3 regions of the Rhizobium sp. N122 genome follow, and region 3 is predicted to be linked to each of the others. Evidence: riboswitches for the same ligand, from Rfam matches in the RefSeq annotation. Region 3 holds a riboswitch; each other region holds the start of a gene.
What was found. A riboswitch is a leader RNA that binds a small molecule or an ion and turns the genes downstream of it on or off. The one in region 3 is predicted to bind thiamine pyrophosphate.
Positions count from the first base shown of each region.

Region 1: another riboswitch for thiamine pyrophosphate. It lies ahead of thiC (phosphomethylpyrimidine synthase ThiC); the one in region 3 lies ahead of ATY75_RS33765 (HMP/thiamine-binding protein).
Region 2: another riboswitch for thiamine pyrophosphate. It lies ahead of thiM (hydroxyethylthiazole kinase); the one in region 3 lies ahead of ATY75_RS33765 (HMP/thiamine-binding protein).

Region 1 is NZ_LOKU01000006.1:32,879-38,487, reverse strand. It holds gene ugpC (sn-glycerol-3-phosphate ABC transporter ATP-binding protein UgpC) at 1-926, shown strand, start outside; gene ATY75_RS05925 (hypothetical protein) at 994-1,266, opposite strand; gene ATY75_RS05920 (GNAT family N-acetyltransferase) at 1,357-1,803, opposite strand; TPP riboswitch at 1,940-2,071, shown strand; gene thiC (phosphomethylpyrimidine synthase ThiC) at 2,165-3,991, shown strand; gene thiO (glycine oxidase ThiO) at 3,993-4,973, shown strand; gene thiS (sulfur carrier protein ThiS) at 4,964-5,161, shown strand; gene ATY75_RS05900 (thiazole synthase) at 5,164-5,609, shown strand, end outside.
Region 2 is NZ_LOKU01000067.1:115,037-120,645, forward strand. It holds gene ATY75_RS30045 (ABC transporter substrate-binding protein) at 1-72, opposite strand, end outside; gene ATY75_RS30050 (glycoside hydrolase family 3 N-terminal domain-containing protein) at 116-1,138, opposite strand; gene ATY75_RS30055 (GNAT family N-acetyltransferase) at 1,163-1,642, opposite strand; gene thiD (bifunctional hydroxymethylpyrimidine kinase/phosphomethylpyrimidine kinase) at 1,856-2,689, opposite strand; gene thiE (thiamine phosphate synthase) at 2,686-3,321, opposite strand; gene thiM (hydroxyethylthiazole kinase) at 3,318-4,121, opposite strand; TPP riboswitch at 4,170-4,266, opposite strand; gene ATY75_RS30075 (DUF1349 domain-containing protein) at 4,421-5,005, opposite strand; gene ATY75_RS30080 (ABC transporter substrate-binding protein) at 5,233-5,609, shown strand, end outside.
Region 3 is NZ_LOKU01000004.1:39,213-44,821, reverse strand. It holds gene ATY75_RS04080 (acyltransferase) at 1-526, opposite strand, end outside; gene ATY75_RS04075 (ABC transporter substrate-binding protein) at 593-1,603, opposite strand; gene ATY75_RS04070 (ABC transporter ATP-binding protein) at 1,668-2,480, opposite strand; gene ATY75_RS04065 (ABC transporter permease) at 2,477-3,283, opposite strand; partial or broken gene ATY75_RS33765 (HMP/thiamine-binding protein) at 3,301-3,411, opposite strand; TPP riboswitch at 3,402-3,515, opposite strand; gene soxR (redox-sensitive transcriptional activator SoxR) at 3,778-4,242, shown strand; gene ATY75_RS04055 (SDR family oxidoreductase) at 4,386-5,156, shown strand; gene ATY75_RS04050 (metalloregulator ArsR/SmtB family transcription factor) at 5,260-5,601, shown strand.

The DNA of each region.
Region 1 (5,609 bases), on a different contig from region 3:
TGGTCGCGGGGCTCGAAAGCATCACCGGCGGCACCATCTCGATCGGCGGAAAGGTCGTCAACAATCTGCCGCCGAAGGATCGCGACATCGCCATGGTCTTTCAGAGCTATGCGCTCTATCCGCATAAAACCGTTGCCGAAAACATGGTCTTTGCGCTCCGTCTGCAGAAGCAGTCTGCCGATATCATCAAACAACGGCTGCAGGCGGCGGCCGAAACGCTTGACCTCGTGCCCTATCTCGACCGCTATCCGCGCCAGCTTTCGGGCGGCCAGCGCCAGCGCGTGGCGATGGGACGCGCGATCGTCCGATCGCCGCAGGTCTTCCTGTTCGACGAGCCCTTGTCGAACCTCGACGCCAAGCTGCGCGTGCAGATGCGCAAGGAGATCAAGGAACTGCACCAGCGGCTGAGAACCACGACGATCTATGTCACCCATGACCAGGTCGAAGCGATGACCATGGCCGACAAGATCGTGGTCATGCAGGGCGGCAAGGTCGAACAGATCGGCACGCCGCTGGAACTCTACGATCGTCCCCGAAATACATTCGTTGCGGCCTTTATCGGCTCACCGTCGATGAATCTGCTGAAGGGCCGCTACAAGGCCGATGGTGCGATCTTCGTCACCGAGACCGGCGACGAGATCGCGCTCGGCTTTAACCCGCAGGCGTCCGACGGGCAGGCCGTGCTTCTCGGCGTGCGGCCCGAGCACTTGTCGCTCAGCCCAAGCGGCCTCGACACGACCGTCAGCGTCACCGAACCCACCGGCCATGAGACGATGGTCTTCCTGCGCTACGGGTCCGGCGAGCTTGTCGCGGTGCTGTCCGACCGTCACGATTTTAAACCGGGGCAGGTCGCGACGATCGCCGCTCGGCCAGGAAAGCTTCATCTTTTCGATGCGGAATCCGGCAAGACATTGCGACCGGATTGAGCGGGCATCGCTTCAAAGGAGCCGCGAGGAGCGGGTCTGAAAGATCGCGACGGGCTTTAGCGGCGGCTCAGTTCAATTTCAGCTGCAAAATCAATTGTGCTGGAAGATCGTTGGCTATTGTCGACCCGTCGGTTTGGGCAAAGGCCATTTCGCCCTCCTGCCATGCATCATATTCCATGTCGATCCGTATCCCGCCGCGCTCAAGGACAGCCCAGGAGAAATCGAGGCCGCCACCCTTTCGGACGGACCAGCCGGCAGCCCCCAGCGTTTCGATGACCGCTCGCCAGCTTTCTTCCGATAGGCCGGAAAGACAAATCCGATCAGACATGCCCTCTTTCATCCCACAACGAGACAGGCTCCAAGTGGAATATCGGGGTCACGAGCCTCGAACCCATCCACCCGGATATGTAGGCCAATACAGCCCGAATCGCTACGCACTCGATTTGGAGTAGAGACCAAGGTTGTTGCCGACGGCGAATCCGCAACCCTGATAAAATTTCGACAAAGCACCGTCCCGCTGTGAGACCAACCAGACGCTGTTGCATCCTTCGGCCTTTGCTGTTTCGGAAACTGCCGACAGCAGCGCCGTCCCTATTCCCCGACCCTGCGCTTCAGGCAGCACCGAAAGCTCATCCAGATAGATGACCGGACCGGCATGGCGCCGCTGCCGTATGCCCAGCGCGATCCCCAGCACCTTGCCTCCGTCAATGGCCGCAAGGGCAATGGATTTGGGCGTTTCGAGCACGTTGTTTACATTTTCAATCGCCGCTTCAAGCGACCAATTCTCGTTCCACGGCGGTCCCGCATAGGCATTGACCAGCACACCGGCGGCGCCACTGAGATGTTCTCGCATAAGACGTTCAATCCGAAACGACATAATCCACCTGACGTTGAGTGAACTGACATTTGCCGCAGTTCGGCCAGTAACGCAACAGGCTCCGAGACGGGACGATATAAGCGGAACGACAAAGCTGTAAGCTTGACACGATCCGGGACGGCGCTTTACGACTATCGGCATTCACCAGGGGGGTCCCGGCAAGGGGCTGAGATACTGCTGGACAATCAGGCTTAGCCTGTTGTGGCGCAGTGACCCGTTGAACCTGATCCAGTTCATACTGGCGTAGGGACGGTGCAAGCGCTCGAAGGTTTCGGATTCACGCGTGGAATCTGTGCCGGCGTCTTTCCATCATTCCGGCTGATTGACTGGGTCTCCAACTTACAACTTGGAGCCTCAAACCATGACCATTGCCGCAAAAAACCTCACCCCGACCGTCACCACCGGCCCGCTGCCGGCTTCGCGGAAGATCCATGTTCCAGGAGATATCCACAGTGATATCCGGGTGCCGATGCGCGAAATCAGCGTCCATCCGACCGCCGGCGAGCCGCCTGTCGTCGTCTATGATTCCTCCGGCCCCTACACGATCGACGGCGCCGAGATCCGTATCGAGCAGGGTCTGCCCCCATTGCGCCGAGACTGGGTGCTGGCCCGCGGCGATGTCGAAGCCTATGACGGCCGCCATGTGCGCCCCGAAGATAACGGCTTCGTCAGCGGCGACCGGCTGACGCCGGAATTCCCGGGGCGGCGCCGGCCGCTGCGCGCCAAAGACGGGAAAGCCGTCACACAGCTTGCCTATGCACGGGCCGGCATCATCACGCCGGAGATGGAGTTCATCGCCATTCGCGAGAATCTCGGCCGCAAGGCCAAGGCGGAAGCGCTGGTGCGTGACGGCGAGAGCTTCGGCGCCGATATTCCCGATCATGTGACGCCGGAATTCGTCCGCCGGGAAGTGGGCGCCGGCCGGGCGATCATCCCCGCCAACATCAACCACCCCGAAAGCGAACCGATGATCATCGGCCGAAATTTTCTGGTGAAGATCAACGCCAATATCGGTAATTCCGCCGTCACCTCGTCGATGGCCGAAGAAGTCGAGAAGATGGTTTGGGCTGCCCGCTGGGGCGCCGATACGGTCATGGATCTTTCGACCGGCCGCAACATTCACAATATCCGCGAATGGATCATCCGCAATTCGCCGCTGCCGATCGGCACGGTGCCGCTTTATCAGGCGCTGGAAAAGGTCGGCGGCGTCGCCGAGGATCTCACCTGGGAAATCTATCGCGATACGCTGATCGAGCAGGCCGAACAGGGCGTCGACTATTTCACCATCCATGCCGGCGTGCGGCTGCATTACATCCCGCTCACCGTCAACCGCGTCACCGGCATCGTCTCGCGCGGCGGTTCGATTATGGCCAAGTGGTGCCTGCATCATCACCGTGAGAGCTTCCTCTACGAGCATTTCGAGGAGATCTGCGAGATTTGCCGGGCCTATGACGTCTCCTTCTCGCTCGGCGACGGCCTTCGCCCCGGCTCAATCGCCGATGCCAATGATGCAGCCCAATTTGCCGAACTCGAAACGCTCGGCGAGCTGACGAAAATCGCCTGGGCCAGGGATTGCCAGGTGATGATCGAGGGGCCCGGCCATGTGCCGATGCACAAGATCAAGGAAAATATGGACAAGCAGCTCGCCGTCTGCGGCGAGGCGCCCTTCTACACGCTGGGGCCGCTGACGACCGATATCGCCCCCGGCTACGACCACATCACCTCCGGCATCGGTGCGGCGATGATCGGCTGGTTCGGCACGGCCATGCTCTGCTACGTCACCCCGAAGGAGCATCTCGGCCTGCCTGACCGCAGCGACGTCAAGACCGGCGTCATCACCTACAAGATCGCCGCCCATGCCGCCGACCTTGCCAAGGGCCATCCCGCGGCGCGCCTTCGCGACGACGCGCTGTCGCGCGCACGTTTCGAATTCCGCTGGGAAGACCAGTTCAACCTCTCCCTCGACCCGGAGACGGCCCGCTCCTTCCACGATGAGACGCTTCCGAAGGAAGCGCACAAGGTGGCGCATTTCTGTTCGATGTGCGGCCCGAAATTCTGCTCGATGCGCATATCGCATGACATCCGCGCCGAAGCGCAGAAGGAGGGGCTGGACGCGATGGCGGCGAAATACCGGGAGGGCGGCGATCTCTATGTGCCGATCGAGACCTCCGCGCACGGGGCGGACTGACATGCGCGTGCTTGTCAAAGGGGCCGGCGTCGCCGGCCTCACCGTCGCCCGCGAGCTGCATGCCCGCGGTGCCGACGTCACGGTCTTCGACCCGCACCCGAACTTCGCTCATGCGGCTTCCTGGCTCGCCGGCGGCATGCTGGCGCCCTGGTGCGAGCGGGAAAGCGCCGATGAGGCGGTGCTGACGCGCGGCCTCGATTCCGCCGATCGCTGGGAAGCGATCCTGCCGGGCAGCACCGTCCGCAACGGCACGCTCGTCGTCGCCTCGACGCGCGACCATGGCGAGCTGAAGCGATTTGCCGGCCGCACGACCGGTTATCAATGGGTTGAGGAGAACGATATCGCCGCCCTTGAGCCCGCGCTCGCCAGCCGTTTCAGGCACGGCCTGTTCTTCCCACGCGAGGCGCATCTGGACCCGCGCCAGGCGCTGCGCGCGCTGAAAGAGCAACTGGCGGCAAACGGCGCCACCTTTACCGACGCAGCGCCGGACGACGACGATTTCTCCGATATCGTCGACTGCACAGGTGCTGCCCGCATCGGGCGAGAGCGCGATCTGCGCGGCGTCCGCGGCGAAATGCTCTATCTCCAGACCGAAGAGGTCACCCTCGCCCGGCCGGTCCGCCTGCTGCATCCGCGTTTTCCCGTCTATATCGTTCCCCGCGGCAACGGCCTTTTCATGATCGGCGCGACGATGATCGAGACCGATTCTGACGGCCCGATCACCGCACGTTCGCTGATGGAACTGCTGAACACGGCCTATGCGCTGCACCCGGCCTTTGCCGACGCCGCCGTCGTCGAAACCGGCGCCGGCATTCGCCCTGCCCTGCCCGACAATCTTCCGCGCGTGGTGCGGGAGGGGAAGATCGTCGTTTTCAACGGCCTCTATCGCCACGGTTTTCTGCTGGCGCCGACCATGGCGGCCGAAGCCGCGGATCTCGTTTTTTCCCAACAGCCGAAGCAAAGGAACACCCAATGCAACTGATCATCAATGGCGAAGCCCAGACGATCGCCGCCACAACGCTTTTGCAGCTTCTGGCCGCGCTCGACTACGAAGGCGACTGGCTGGCGACCGCCGTCAATGGCGAACTGGTCCATCGCGAGGATCGCGGCCAGCATATGCTGAACGATCATGACCGGATCGAAATCCTGACCCCGATGCAGGGAGGCTGAGCATGCTTGATCTTTACGGACGTCAAATCGCATCACGCCTTCTTCTCGGCACCGCCCGTTACCCCTCACCCGCCATCCTCGCCGAAGCCATCACGCGCTCTAAAACGGAGATCGTCACCGTATCGCTGCGCCGCGAAATGGCGGGCGGGCGCAATGGCGGCGCTTTCTTCGACATGATCCGAGCGCTCGGCGTTCACGTTCTTCCCAACACGGCCGGCTGCCACGGCGTCTCCGAGGCGGTGCTGACGGCAAAGATGGCCCGAGAAATCTTTCGAACCAACTGGATCAAGCTGGAGGTGATCGGCAATCACGACACGCTGCAGCCGGATGTTTTCGCGCTCGTGGAAGCGGCGCGCATCCTCACCGGCGAGGGTTTCGAGGTCTTTCCCTACACGACCGACGATCTGGTCGTCGCCGAGCGCCTCGTCGACGCCGGCTGCCGGGTGCT
Region 2 (5,609 bases), on a different contig from region 3:
CAGGACCGTCTGCGCCATGGCCGCGCCCGAAAGCAGCGTCAGCGCGGCGGCGGCAAGAAGATATTTTTTCATGTTTATTCCCCTTTTTTCTATGCGGTGAAAGATGGCGCGCCGGTCAGGAGACCGAGGCGCTGGCAAACATGTCTTCGACTTGGCGGTGGGCGGCGCGGACGTCGATCTTGAGATTGCCGAGGCGAGCCTGGCCGGCGGCGATGCGCTTCAGCGCGGCGTCCGTAAGTGGCCGGGCGGCCCTGGCGGCGGCTTCGCTTTCCCTGATGTCGCCATGGCTGTGGAGCGCGATGTCGAAGCCGGCGTCGAGCACCTGTTCGACGCGCTCCGGCAGGGTGCCGGAAAGCGACTGCATGAAGATGCAGTCGGAGATCAGCACGCCCTCATAGCCGAGATCGTTGCGGATCACGTCGTGCATGACCGGCGAGACGGAGGCGGGCAACTCCTTGTCGTAGGCCGAATAGACGACATGGGCGACCATCGCCCAGGGCGTATCCTTCAGCGCGACGAAGGGCTTGAAATCGGTGGCGGCGAGCGTCTCGCGGCTGGCATCGACGACGGGACGTTCCTTGTGGGAGTCGAGCGTCGCGCGGCCATGGCCGGGAATATGCTTCATCACGGGCATGTTGCCGGTCTCGAGCAGGCCGTCGATCACCTCGCGGCCGAGGGCGGCGATGACATCGGGATCGGGGCCGAAAGAGCGGGCGCCGATGACCGCGCTCGTCGTCTCGAAGACGAGGTCGAGAACGGGCGAGCAGCCGCTGGAAAGGCCGAGTTCCGTCATCATCGCGCCCATGGCCTGGGAGGAAAGGCGCAGTGCTTTTTTGCCGAGCTCGAAATCACGCCGCGCCAGTTCGGCAAACTGCCCGAAGCTGCGGAAGAGCGGCCAGGGGCCGGCATCGAGATGCTGGACGCGCCCGCCCTCCTGGTCGGTGAAGACGGGGGCATCGTCGCGGCCGACGGCATCGCGAAAGCGCTCGATCAGCCGTTTTACCTGCTCCGGCTCGCGCTGATTGCGCCGGCCGACGAAGAGGCCGAGCGGATTGGTCTCGCGAAACAGCGCGAATTCATCATCCGAAAGAACCGGATTGGGAAGGCCGACAAACAGGGCGAGCGGGGTCGAGGACAATTCTATAACTCCGGTATCAGATGGTTATTTCGGCATGCTTCTCAGCATGCCTTCATAAATGCCCTTGTCGGGGGCCGGGATGGTGATGGCGCCTGCGGTGCTGGCGTAAAAATCGACAGGGCCGGCATCGCCGATGAAGGCATAGGCATGCCCAAGCGTCTTCATGGTCTGAAGGCAGGCGGAAAACAGCGCGAGCCCGATACCCTTGCCGCGGGCTTCAGGATCGACTCCGGTCGGGCCGAAGAAGCCGCGCGCCGTCGTGTCGTAGCAGGCAAAGCCGAGCAGCTCACGGCCTTCGATGGCGATCAGGCAGGCGACGGGCTGGCGGGAGAAGGCGACCGAGACCTCGCTTGCCCAGTTCTCGCTGAAGTTTTCGCGAACCCAGTTGACGACGATATGCAATTCCGGGGGAAGGGCCGGGCGGATGGAGACGCCGACATGATCGGCTTTCCGTTCCAGGTCGGAGAGCTTTGTCGAGTATAGACTCACAAGCAGGTCTGGCACCCGTCTCTCCTCCTTGTATTCTTTTATTAAAGAATATATCCCCTTTTAATGACATAGATTTGGCTATCTGATTGAGCTTGTCAACAGAGTTTTTCAAATGGCGCGAGGCTGCTCGTCGTGATGCCCCGCTCGAAACCAAGCCGGCTGCTGAACGCAAAAACGGCCCGGGGAGCCCGAGCCGTTTTGATGGAATGGGTGCGTCGATGTGGGCGCCTATCGGTCCACGCGCCAAAGCGCATGAAAATGCTGCACCGGCCCGTGGCCGGAGCCGACGGTAAGGCTGCCGGCGGCCGCGACCGCGCCGGCGAGGTAATCCTTGGCGATGGCGACAGCCTCTTCAGCCGAAGCGCCCTTGGCAAGCTCGGCCGCCAGCGCGCTCGACAGCGTGCAGCCGGTGCCGTGGGTGTTCTTGGTCGGCACCCGCTGGGCTTCGAACCAGTGCAGCCCGTCGGCGGCGGCCAGCACGTCGGGGCTGTCGTCGCTGTCGAGATGGCCGCCTTTGACCAGCACGGCGGCCGGGCCGAGCGCGCGCAGCTGTTCGGCCTGCGCCGCCATTTCCGCCCGGTTCGTCGCCACCGGCTGATGCAGCAGGGCGGCGGCCTCCGGCAGGTTCGGGGTCAGCAGCGTCGCCAGCGGCAGCAGGCGGCGGCTGAGCACATCGACGGCTTCGGGTGCCAGCAGCGCGGCACCGCCCTTGGCGATCATCACGGGGTCGATGACGATGGGGATGCCGCGGCGGTCGGCCGGTGCTGCGGCCAGAGCTGCGTCGAGGGCTGTGGCGACGGCCTCGGCGATGCCGGCATTGGCGATCATGCCGATCTTGACCGCATCGACGCGCACATCGGCAAAGACGGCCTTGATTTGATCGGCGACGAAGGGGGGCGGCACCAGATGCACGCCGGTGACCCCTTGGGTGTTTTGCGCTGTCAGCGCGGTCAGCACCGCCATGCCGTAGACGTCGCGGGCGGAGAAGGCCTTGAGGTCGGCCTGAATGCCGGCGCCACCCGAGGGATCCGAGCCGGCGATGGAGAGGACGTTGCGGATCATGCGCGGGCCTTTCGAATTTCTGCGGCGATGCGGCGTGTGGCGGCTTCCGGATCCGGCGCGCCGCAAATGGCGGAGACGACGGCAAGCCCGCTTGCGCCTGCGGCAAAGACTTCGGCCACATGGTCCGCCTTGAGCCCGCCGATGGCAACCGAGGGCACCGGCGAGGCCTTCACCAAGTTGGCAAGACCGTCAAAACCGATCGGCTGCTTGTGGTCGGCCTTGGTCGGCGTCGCAAACACCGGCCCGACGCCGGTATAATCGACGAGATCGGGATCGACGGCAGCAGCAAGCGCCGCGGTTTCGACCGACAGGCCGAGGATCATGTCGGGGCCGATCATCGCCCGCGCTCTCACCGCATCCATGTCCTCCTGGCCGATATGCAACCCATCGGCGCCGATGGCGATCGCCGCCTCGACATCGTCGTTGACGACGAGGCGGGCGCCGGTGCCATCAAGCGCCTGTTTCAAGGCGCGTCCGGTCTCGACCATCCCGGCCGTGCCGGCATGTTTGTCGCGCAACTGCACCATCGTCGCGCCGCCGGCAACGGCAAGGCGCGCGGTCTCGACCATGCCGATCCCGGCGCAGAGATCGGGGTCGAGGACGAGATAAAGCGAGAGGTCGAAAGTCTTCATGCCGCCGATATCCTTGCCCTGGCATCGAGCGTTTCGCCGTCGACCGCGTTCAGCGCGTCGAGGAAGCGCCAGGCGAAGGAGCCGGGACCGGCTGCGCCGAGGGCGGCATCCTCGCCGGCGATGGCGAAGGTTGCAAGGGCGGCGACCGTCGCGCCGAAGATATCCTCGGGCACGGAGGCGGCAAAGGCGCCGACGAGGCAGGTCAGCGAGCAGCCGAGCGCCGTGACCTGCGGCATTAAGGCCGATCCGCCTGTTATACGCACCGCCCGCTCGCCGTCGGTGACGAAATCGACCGCGCCGGTGACGGCGACAACCGCCTGCTGGCGCTCGGCCAGCCATCGCGCCGACCCTTCGGCCTGCTCGACCGGATCGCGGCTGTCGACACCTTGGCCGCGGCTCTCGCCGCCGGCGAGCGCGATGATCTCGGAGGCGTTGCCGCGGATGATCGTGGGCTTCAGCGCCAGCAGACCGGCAACCGCATTGCGGCGGAAAGCCGTGGCATAATGGGCGACCGGATCGAGTACCCAGGGCTTGCCGGCCGAGTTCGCCGCCTTCGCCGCCGCCTGCATGCCGTCGATCCATTGCGTCGACAGCGTGCCGATATTGACGGTCAGCGCACTCGCGATGCCGGCGAATTCGCCGGCTTCTTCAGCAGCATGGACCATGGCCGGCGAGGCGCCCGCGGCCAAGAGTACATTGGCGGCGACATTCATGGCGACATAGTTGGTGATGCACTGAACGAGCGGCGGCTTCTCGCGCATCGCCGTCAGCATGGCTCCTGGTGTGGTCCTGGTCTGCATGTTGCCCCTTTCAGGCGGGGGCGGGCACGGGGTCATTCGTGCGGTGAGCCGCGACCCCGAGCGACTCCCTCCGCCGGCATTATCCGGTTCAGGTTCGAAGGGTGCTTCTCAGCCCGTCTGTCGACGGGCGCCCCTGTCTCTCATCGCGCTCTTTTTCGCAGAGAACGGCGCGGATGTCATCTCGAAAATGACTGTCCTGCGACTGATCGGACATGACGCACGCGGGCAGCGTGACTGCTGCGGTTCTGCGTTAACGTTGCTGCGGTTGGCTCTAAGATAATCTGAGCATCGCCCAGCTCTTAGCTCAAATCATGCAGATCCGTCGTAACCGCCGGCCCAATCGAAAACGCCGAAAACCGCACCTCCAACCCGCTGCGCTCCGGCGTGCAGGCGGTCGGCCCAACATCATATCGGTCGGCAGCGGGGAACGGCGCTAACCGCAGCAGCGGCCAGCGGCTGCCGTCGCGGGAGGCCTGGATGCGCAGGGCGCCGTTGGCGACGGTGACGCGAATGTGGAAATCTTCGAGTTCCTTGAAGGGTTGCGACACCGACCAGTCGGACTTGCCGTCGGTGACGACGGTGCTGAGGAAGGCTTCGCCGTCGGTGAATTCGACGCCGGTTTTGACCCAGTGGTTTTCGTCGAGACGCACCATCAGGCCGGCCTGGTCGTAGAGGGTGCGGAATTCGCCCTGGATGCGGATCTGGGCGGTGAAGCTCTCGGGCGTGGGAAAGGCGAGGAAATGGCCGCTGTCGCGGGTGAAGCCGTAATAGGTTTCCCGCCAGAAATCGGTTTTCTCGCCTGTTGTCAGGGTGAGGGCGGCGTCGTCCACGCGCCAGCTGGCCGGTTCGTTCAGCCATTTTCCACCGTTGAAGTCGATGTTCATTCCACCCTCGCCTTGTTGACGCTCTGCCGCTGCCGATTCGTTAGGCCGCATCATGCGCAGCCTTCGCGCAGGTGGCCAGCCGAGGCCGGTGATGCGGTGCTCTTTCGCCATCCTGATCCTCGTCCCACGATATAATCCGTGGCTTCCGCTTGACACCACCACTTCATCTCTTATTCTGTTACAAAAAGATGAATTGCATAATAATGGAACTAAACGGGAGCCATCACATGAAAACGCTTGTCGCATTCCTGCTCGGCACTGCGCTTGTCGCCCTGCCTTCGACCCTCTTTGCCCAGGAAAAGGGCGGCGTCATCAATGTCGCGACGATCGGCGAGCCGCCGACGCTCGATCCGATGTCGTCGACGGCCGATCTCGTCGGCATCGTCACGCAGCATATTTTCGAAACGCTCTATACGTTCGACAAGAGCTGGAACGTCACGCCGCTGCTGGCCGAAAGCCTGCCTGAGATCAGTGCCGACGGCAAAACCTATACGATCAAGCTCAGGACCGGCATCAAGTTCCACGACAATAGCGATATGACCTCGGACGATGTCGTCGCTTCGCTCAGCCGCTGGATGAAGATCGCCTCGCGCGGCAAGCAGGT
Region 3 (5,609 bases):
GCTGCTTGAGGAGTGGCAAACGAAACAGCAGGAGAAAGCAGACCGGCAGCAGCACATAGCTGGTGGCCTCGAAGGGAATCGACCAGAGCGGGCCGTCGGCTTCGACGGGAAAGAAGGTGCGCCAATGCCACTGGCTCATGAACAGCAGCCCCGAGACGTAGCGGAGCGTCAGCTCCGGCGTCAGCGGCAGGGCAAGCAGCGTCAGGCTGAGGGCGAAGCTGACGCTTGCGGCCACCCAGAAGCCCGGCGCGATGCGCGCCGCCCTGCGGATCGCGTAGTGGCGCAGGCTCGGCATGTTGCGGCCGTCGTCGAGCGCGCGCCAGAAGGGATGAGCGAGAAGGAAGCCGCTGAGCACGAAGAAGATGGCAACGCCGAAATTGCCGAAACGGAGGATCTGCGCAGCCGTTCCCAATTCGTCGGGAATTCTGCGCATATCCAGCCGGAGCGCGAGATGGTGGGCGAACACCAGCAGACAAGCCGTCGCGCGCAGAAAGTCCGCTCCGGCCAGTCTCTCTTGTTGTCGCATCCTGTCCCTCGCCCTACACGATGACTTTGCCGCGGAACGCCGCGGCGGGCAAGGCGAGGGCTGGGCTCAGGCCAAGAGATCGTTGGTATAATAGGTGGAAAAGTCCGGCTTCTCCTTGAGTGCGGCGCCGTTCGCATCGACCAGAATGCCGTTCTCGAGCAGGAAGCCGCCGATGGCATCGGCCTTTGCCGGGTCGAGCGTGCCGATCACGCCGGCCTCGGACTTCAGGAAGTGCCCTTCGATCAGGGCCTTCTGCGAGGCTTTTACCAGTTCGGTGTTCATCAGTGCGCCGTTGCTCCCGGATATCAGCAGCGCGCAGGCTTCGTCGGGATGATCGACGGAGTAGGCATAACCTTTTTGCGTTGCCTGAATGAAAGCGCGGGCATTGTCCCGATTGGCCGAGAGATAGGTGTCGCTGGAGACGATGACCGTCGTCTGCTCGTCGGGAATGCCGTAGTCGGAATAGTGGAAGCGGGCGATTTTCCGGTTTTCCAATTCGGCGGCAACGCCTTCCCAGGTATAGATTTCCAGGGTGAAATCGATCGAGCCATTGTCCAGCGCCTCGTAGGCGGAGGTGCCGAGCGTGACGGTCTTGACCTCGCCTTTGCCGCCATCGTTGCGGATCATTGCGGAGACCAGCGCGCTTTCCCAGGTGCCGCCGAAGCCGCCATAGGTCTTGCCGTCGAGATCCCTGGGGCTCTTGATGTCGTCGCGTCCGCCCTTGAAAATCAGCCGCGCTGTTTCGGTCTGGACGACGCCGTAGACCATCTTCACGTCGCCGCCGGCGGCGCGCTGGGTGATGGCCTCGATCTCGCTGCTGATGCCGAAATCGGCGACACCGTTCGATACCAGCGTTCCGGCGCTGGTGTCGGTGAAGGGAAGAATTTCGACATCGAGGCCGGCGGCGGCATAAAAGCCCTTCGCCTTGGCGACATAGATGCCGATATGGTTGGTGTTCGGCGTCCAGTCGAGCGCGATGCGGGCCTTTGCGGGCGCCGACTGGGCGAAGGCCGGGCGGCCGGCAAGGCTTGCCGCGATGGCGGCGAAGATCGTCTGGCGACGGGTGAGAAGCAGCATGGTGACCTCCTCAGGTCTCTGGAGCATGATGCCGAAAAGCGTGAGCAGTTCTCGGCATCATGCTCTAACTCTTTAAATGAGAACAGGATTCAGATTTCAGGCCGACCGGCTTAAGATCATCCTGTTCAAGCGGATGCAGCAGGGTTTGCAGGATTTCGGTTTCGATCGCCTGGGCCGCCGGCGAGCCGAGATCGGCAATGCTTCTCGGACGGGGCAGGGGAACGTGGAATTCGCGGATGATACGCGCCGGACGGGCCGAAAGCACGTAGATGCGGTCGGAGAGAAACACCGCCTCGCGGACATCGTGGGTGATCAGCAGCGCCGTCCAGCGGTGTTCGGTCCACATGCCCTGCAGCCATTCCTGGATCTGCGTGCGCGTCAGCGCATCGAGCGCGCCGAAAGGCTCGTCGAGCAGCAGCATATCCTGGGTCTGGACGACGGTGCGCAGCAGTGCTGCGCGCTGGCGCATGCCGCCGGATAGTTCGGAGGGATAGTGGTGTTCGAAACCGGCAAGGCCGAAGCTCTCGAACAAAGGCGCCACAGCGGCGCGGGCCGCGCGACGGCTCATGCCCTTTACCTCGAGGCCGAGGGCGGCATTGTCGATGATCCGGCGCCAGGGCATCAGCGCATCACGCTGCGGCATGAAGGCGAAGGAATGCGGCGCTTCTTCCAGCGGCGCGCCGTTGAAAAGCACGGTGCCGGAATCGGGCCGAAGCGCCTGCGTCAGCAATCGCAGCACCGTCGATTTTCCGGAGCCGGACGGGCCGACGATCGAAACGAACTCGCCGTTTGCGATGCTGAGCGATATATCGCCCAGCACCTCCATGCCGTCGAAAGATTTCGCGATATTGCGCAGTTCAACCATTTTGTCGCTCATCGGCGCCGCTCCCCGGATGGCGGCCAGGGCATCAGGAGGCGCTCTATCAACAGCGTCAGGCCGAAGAGGCAGAGGGTCAGCACGGCGCTGACGACGACGGCGGCAAGCACGAGATCGGGACGGAAATTGTTCTTGGCGTTGAGAATATAGATGCCGAGGCCGCTGGCGGCGCCGGCATATTCGGCAAAGATCGCGCCGACGACGGCATAGGTGATCGAGATTCTCAAGCCGGCGAAGAAATAGGGCAGCGCGGAGGGAAGCCGCGCCAGGCGGAAGATGCGCCAGCGGCTCGCCTTCATTGAGTTCAGGAGTTCGGCGATGTCGCGGTCGGTCGATTCATAGCCCTGCAGCAGGGCGACGAGCAGCGGGAAAAAGGTGACGAGCGCCACCAGCAGGATCTTCGGCAGGAGGCCGAAACCGAACCAGAGGACGACAAGCGGCGCGATTGCCACCAGCGGCAGGGTCTGGCTGGCGATGAAGATCGGCAGCAAGGCCCGACGCATGAAAGGCGCAAAGTCCATGAGGATCGAAGCGCCGAAGGCGAAGGCCAGCGACAGGGCAAAACCGCCGAGTGTAGCGCCGAGCGTCGGCCAGGTGTTTGATATCAGCGCCGCGCGGTTCAGCCAGCCCTGGAGGACGATGCGCGAAGGCGCCGGCAAGATGGAGGGCTTGATGCCGGAAAGACCGACATAGAGTTCCCATGCCGCCAGAAAGGCGAGGCCGGCGAGCAAGGCGGGCAATGCCCGGTACAGGGCGGCGCTGAGCGCGGCAAGGCGCGAATCCAAAGGTCGTGGCAGTGTCATCAGCGTTTGATTTCGGCCTCGATGCGCAGCCGGTCGCGATAGGGATCGAGCGCCTTGACGGCATCGAGAATGATGCCGACGACATTGTCCGGCATCGGATAGAGTGACACTTCTTCGTCTAAGAACATCTGAACCTCGCTCCGCTGGCATTACCCAGATCAGCTTTGAAGGGTCCAGAGGCTTGCACCTCGCATCTCAGCCCCGGCAATACGGAGCTCCCCTGTATTTCGGCGGAAACTATCACCCGGGTTTTCGTCCCGCAACCGCAAAATTGCAAACCCGTCCGCTCGGTTGGAATGGATCTGATGAAGGGAAACACCCGAGCGGAGGTCCCGCCCGGGTGCTCCTCGGTGGGCCCGTACCTGCCGGGAACGGGACCGCAGCTTGCTGCCTCAGGCGGCGATATCGGCGTGCGCCCGCGGGCGTCCGATCGGGCTTTACGATTGCAGGCGCAAGGGTTATAAAACCTCAACTAATATTGAGGTCAAGAGGCGATGGATAGGATTCCGGCAGCGCCGCCCGGCAAGCTCCTGACAGTCGGCGAGGTGGCGGAGCGCAGCGGCCTGGCCGTCTCGGCGCTGCATTTCTACGAGACCAAGGGTTTGATCTCGAGCATCCGCTCCCGCGGCAACCAGCGGCGCTACGGGCGCGACGTGCTTCGCCGCCTCGGGATCATCAAGGTGGCGCAGCGCGTCGGCATTCCGCTTGCGGAAATCCAGGCGGCGTTCCAGTCCCTGCCGCAGGGGCGCACGCCGACGGCCGCCGACTGGCAGACGCTGTCGGCACGATGGAAGGACGATCTCGACGCACGAATCAGTCGGCTGAGCCTGTTGCGCGACCGCCTGGCCGGCTGCATCGGCTGCGGCTGTCTGTCGATCGAAAGCTGTCCGCTGCGCAATCCGTGCGACCGGCTCGGCAAGGAAGGACCGGGTGCGCGGCTGCTGGAGACCGAAAACTAGTATGCGGGAGAACCAGTCGCTTCAGGGAGAGGCCGCGTCTCTTCGGGAAAGACCGAGCTGCCGGAAAGATCGATGCCTGCCTTTCTTTCGGTCGCGGTGCTCATATGTTAAGGGCGAGTGACGCAACCGAGGAGGACGGCTTCGTGTTTCATCCCAGACTGTTCGAAAATCGCAATGTCGTCGTCACCGGCGCCGGCCGCGGCATCGGCCTCGAAGTCGCTCGGCAGTTTCTGGATTGCGGCGCGAAGGTCATCGTCCATACCGGGCGCAAGCCGGGGCGGGACCTGCCGGATTTCCTGCTGACGGCCGAATCGGAAAGACGGGCGCTGCTGCTGCATGCCGATTTCTCCGCCGCCGGCGGGGCGGCGCAATTTGCCGAAGATGTTCTCGCTTTCTTCGACAAGGTGCATGTGCTCGTCAACAATGCCGGCACGATGCTCGGCCGTTTCCCGGCTGCCACGCTGACAGACGCGGAATATGAGGCGGTCATCCGGCTCAACCAGACATCGGTGGTGGCGCTGACGCGCGCCTTGCTGCCGGCATTGAAGGCGGCCGAGGGTGCTGCCGTCGTCAACACCGTTTCGATCTCGGCGCTGACCGGCGGCAGCCCCGGTTCCTCGATCTATTCGGCCTCGAAGGCGTTCGTCGCCACCTATTCCAAGGCGCTTGCCCGCGAGCTTGCCCCGGACGGCATCCGCGTCAACTGCGTCTCGCCGGGAACGATCGAGACGGATTTCCACGAGCGCTATTCCTCCAGGGAAAAGCTTGAGCAGACCCGGAAATCCATCCCGCTGCAGCGGCTCGGCACGTCGGAGGATTGCGCGCCCGCCTATCTGTTCCTGGCGGCTCCTTCTCTCTCCGGATACATTACGGGCCAAGTCCTCGAGATCAATGGCGGCCAGCTTATCTGCTGATTTACTTGGACCTTTTTTGGCATTTCATCACTATTGACCAATTCGGTTGTGCGAATATGCTATTGTGCTGATCTACCACATCGCCTCCCTTCCGAGATATCGAATGCCGTTGCCCAAACCGGAGCCGGGGATGACCGGCCAGGACTTGCACATACTCGCTGGAAAAGCCCATGAAGCGAGCGATCTGCTGAAAGCTTTGGCGCATCACACCCGGCTTCTGATCCTCTGCATACTGGCGAAACAGGAGCGGACGGTCGGTGAAATCGAAAATATTCTCGGCATCCAGCAGGCGATGGTCTCGCAGCAACTCGCGCGTTTGCGGCTCGAAGGCCTGGTCAATACCCGCCGTCAGGGCAGGATGGTTTACTACAGCATCGGCAATGTCAGCGTGCTGGCCTTCCTCGAATCGCTGTTCGATCTTTTTCCGATTGCAGAAAACTGTTAGCGACCATC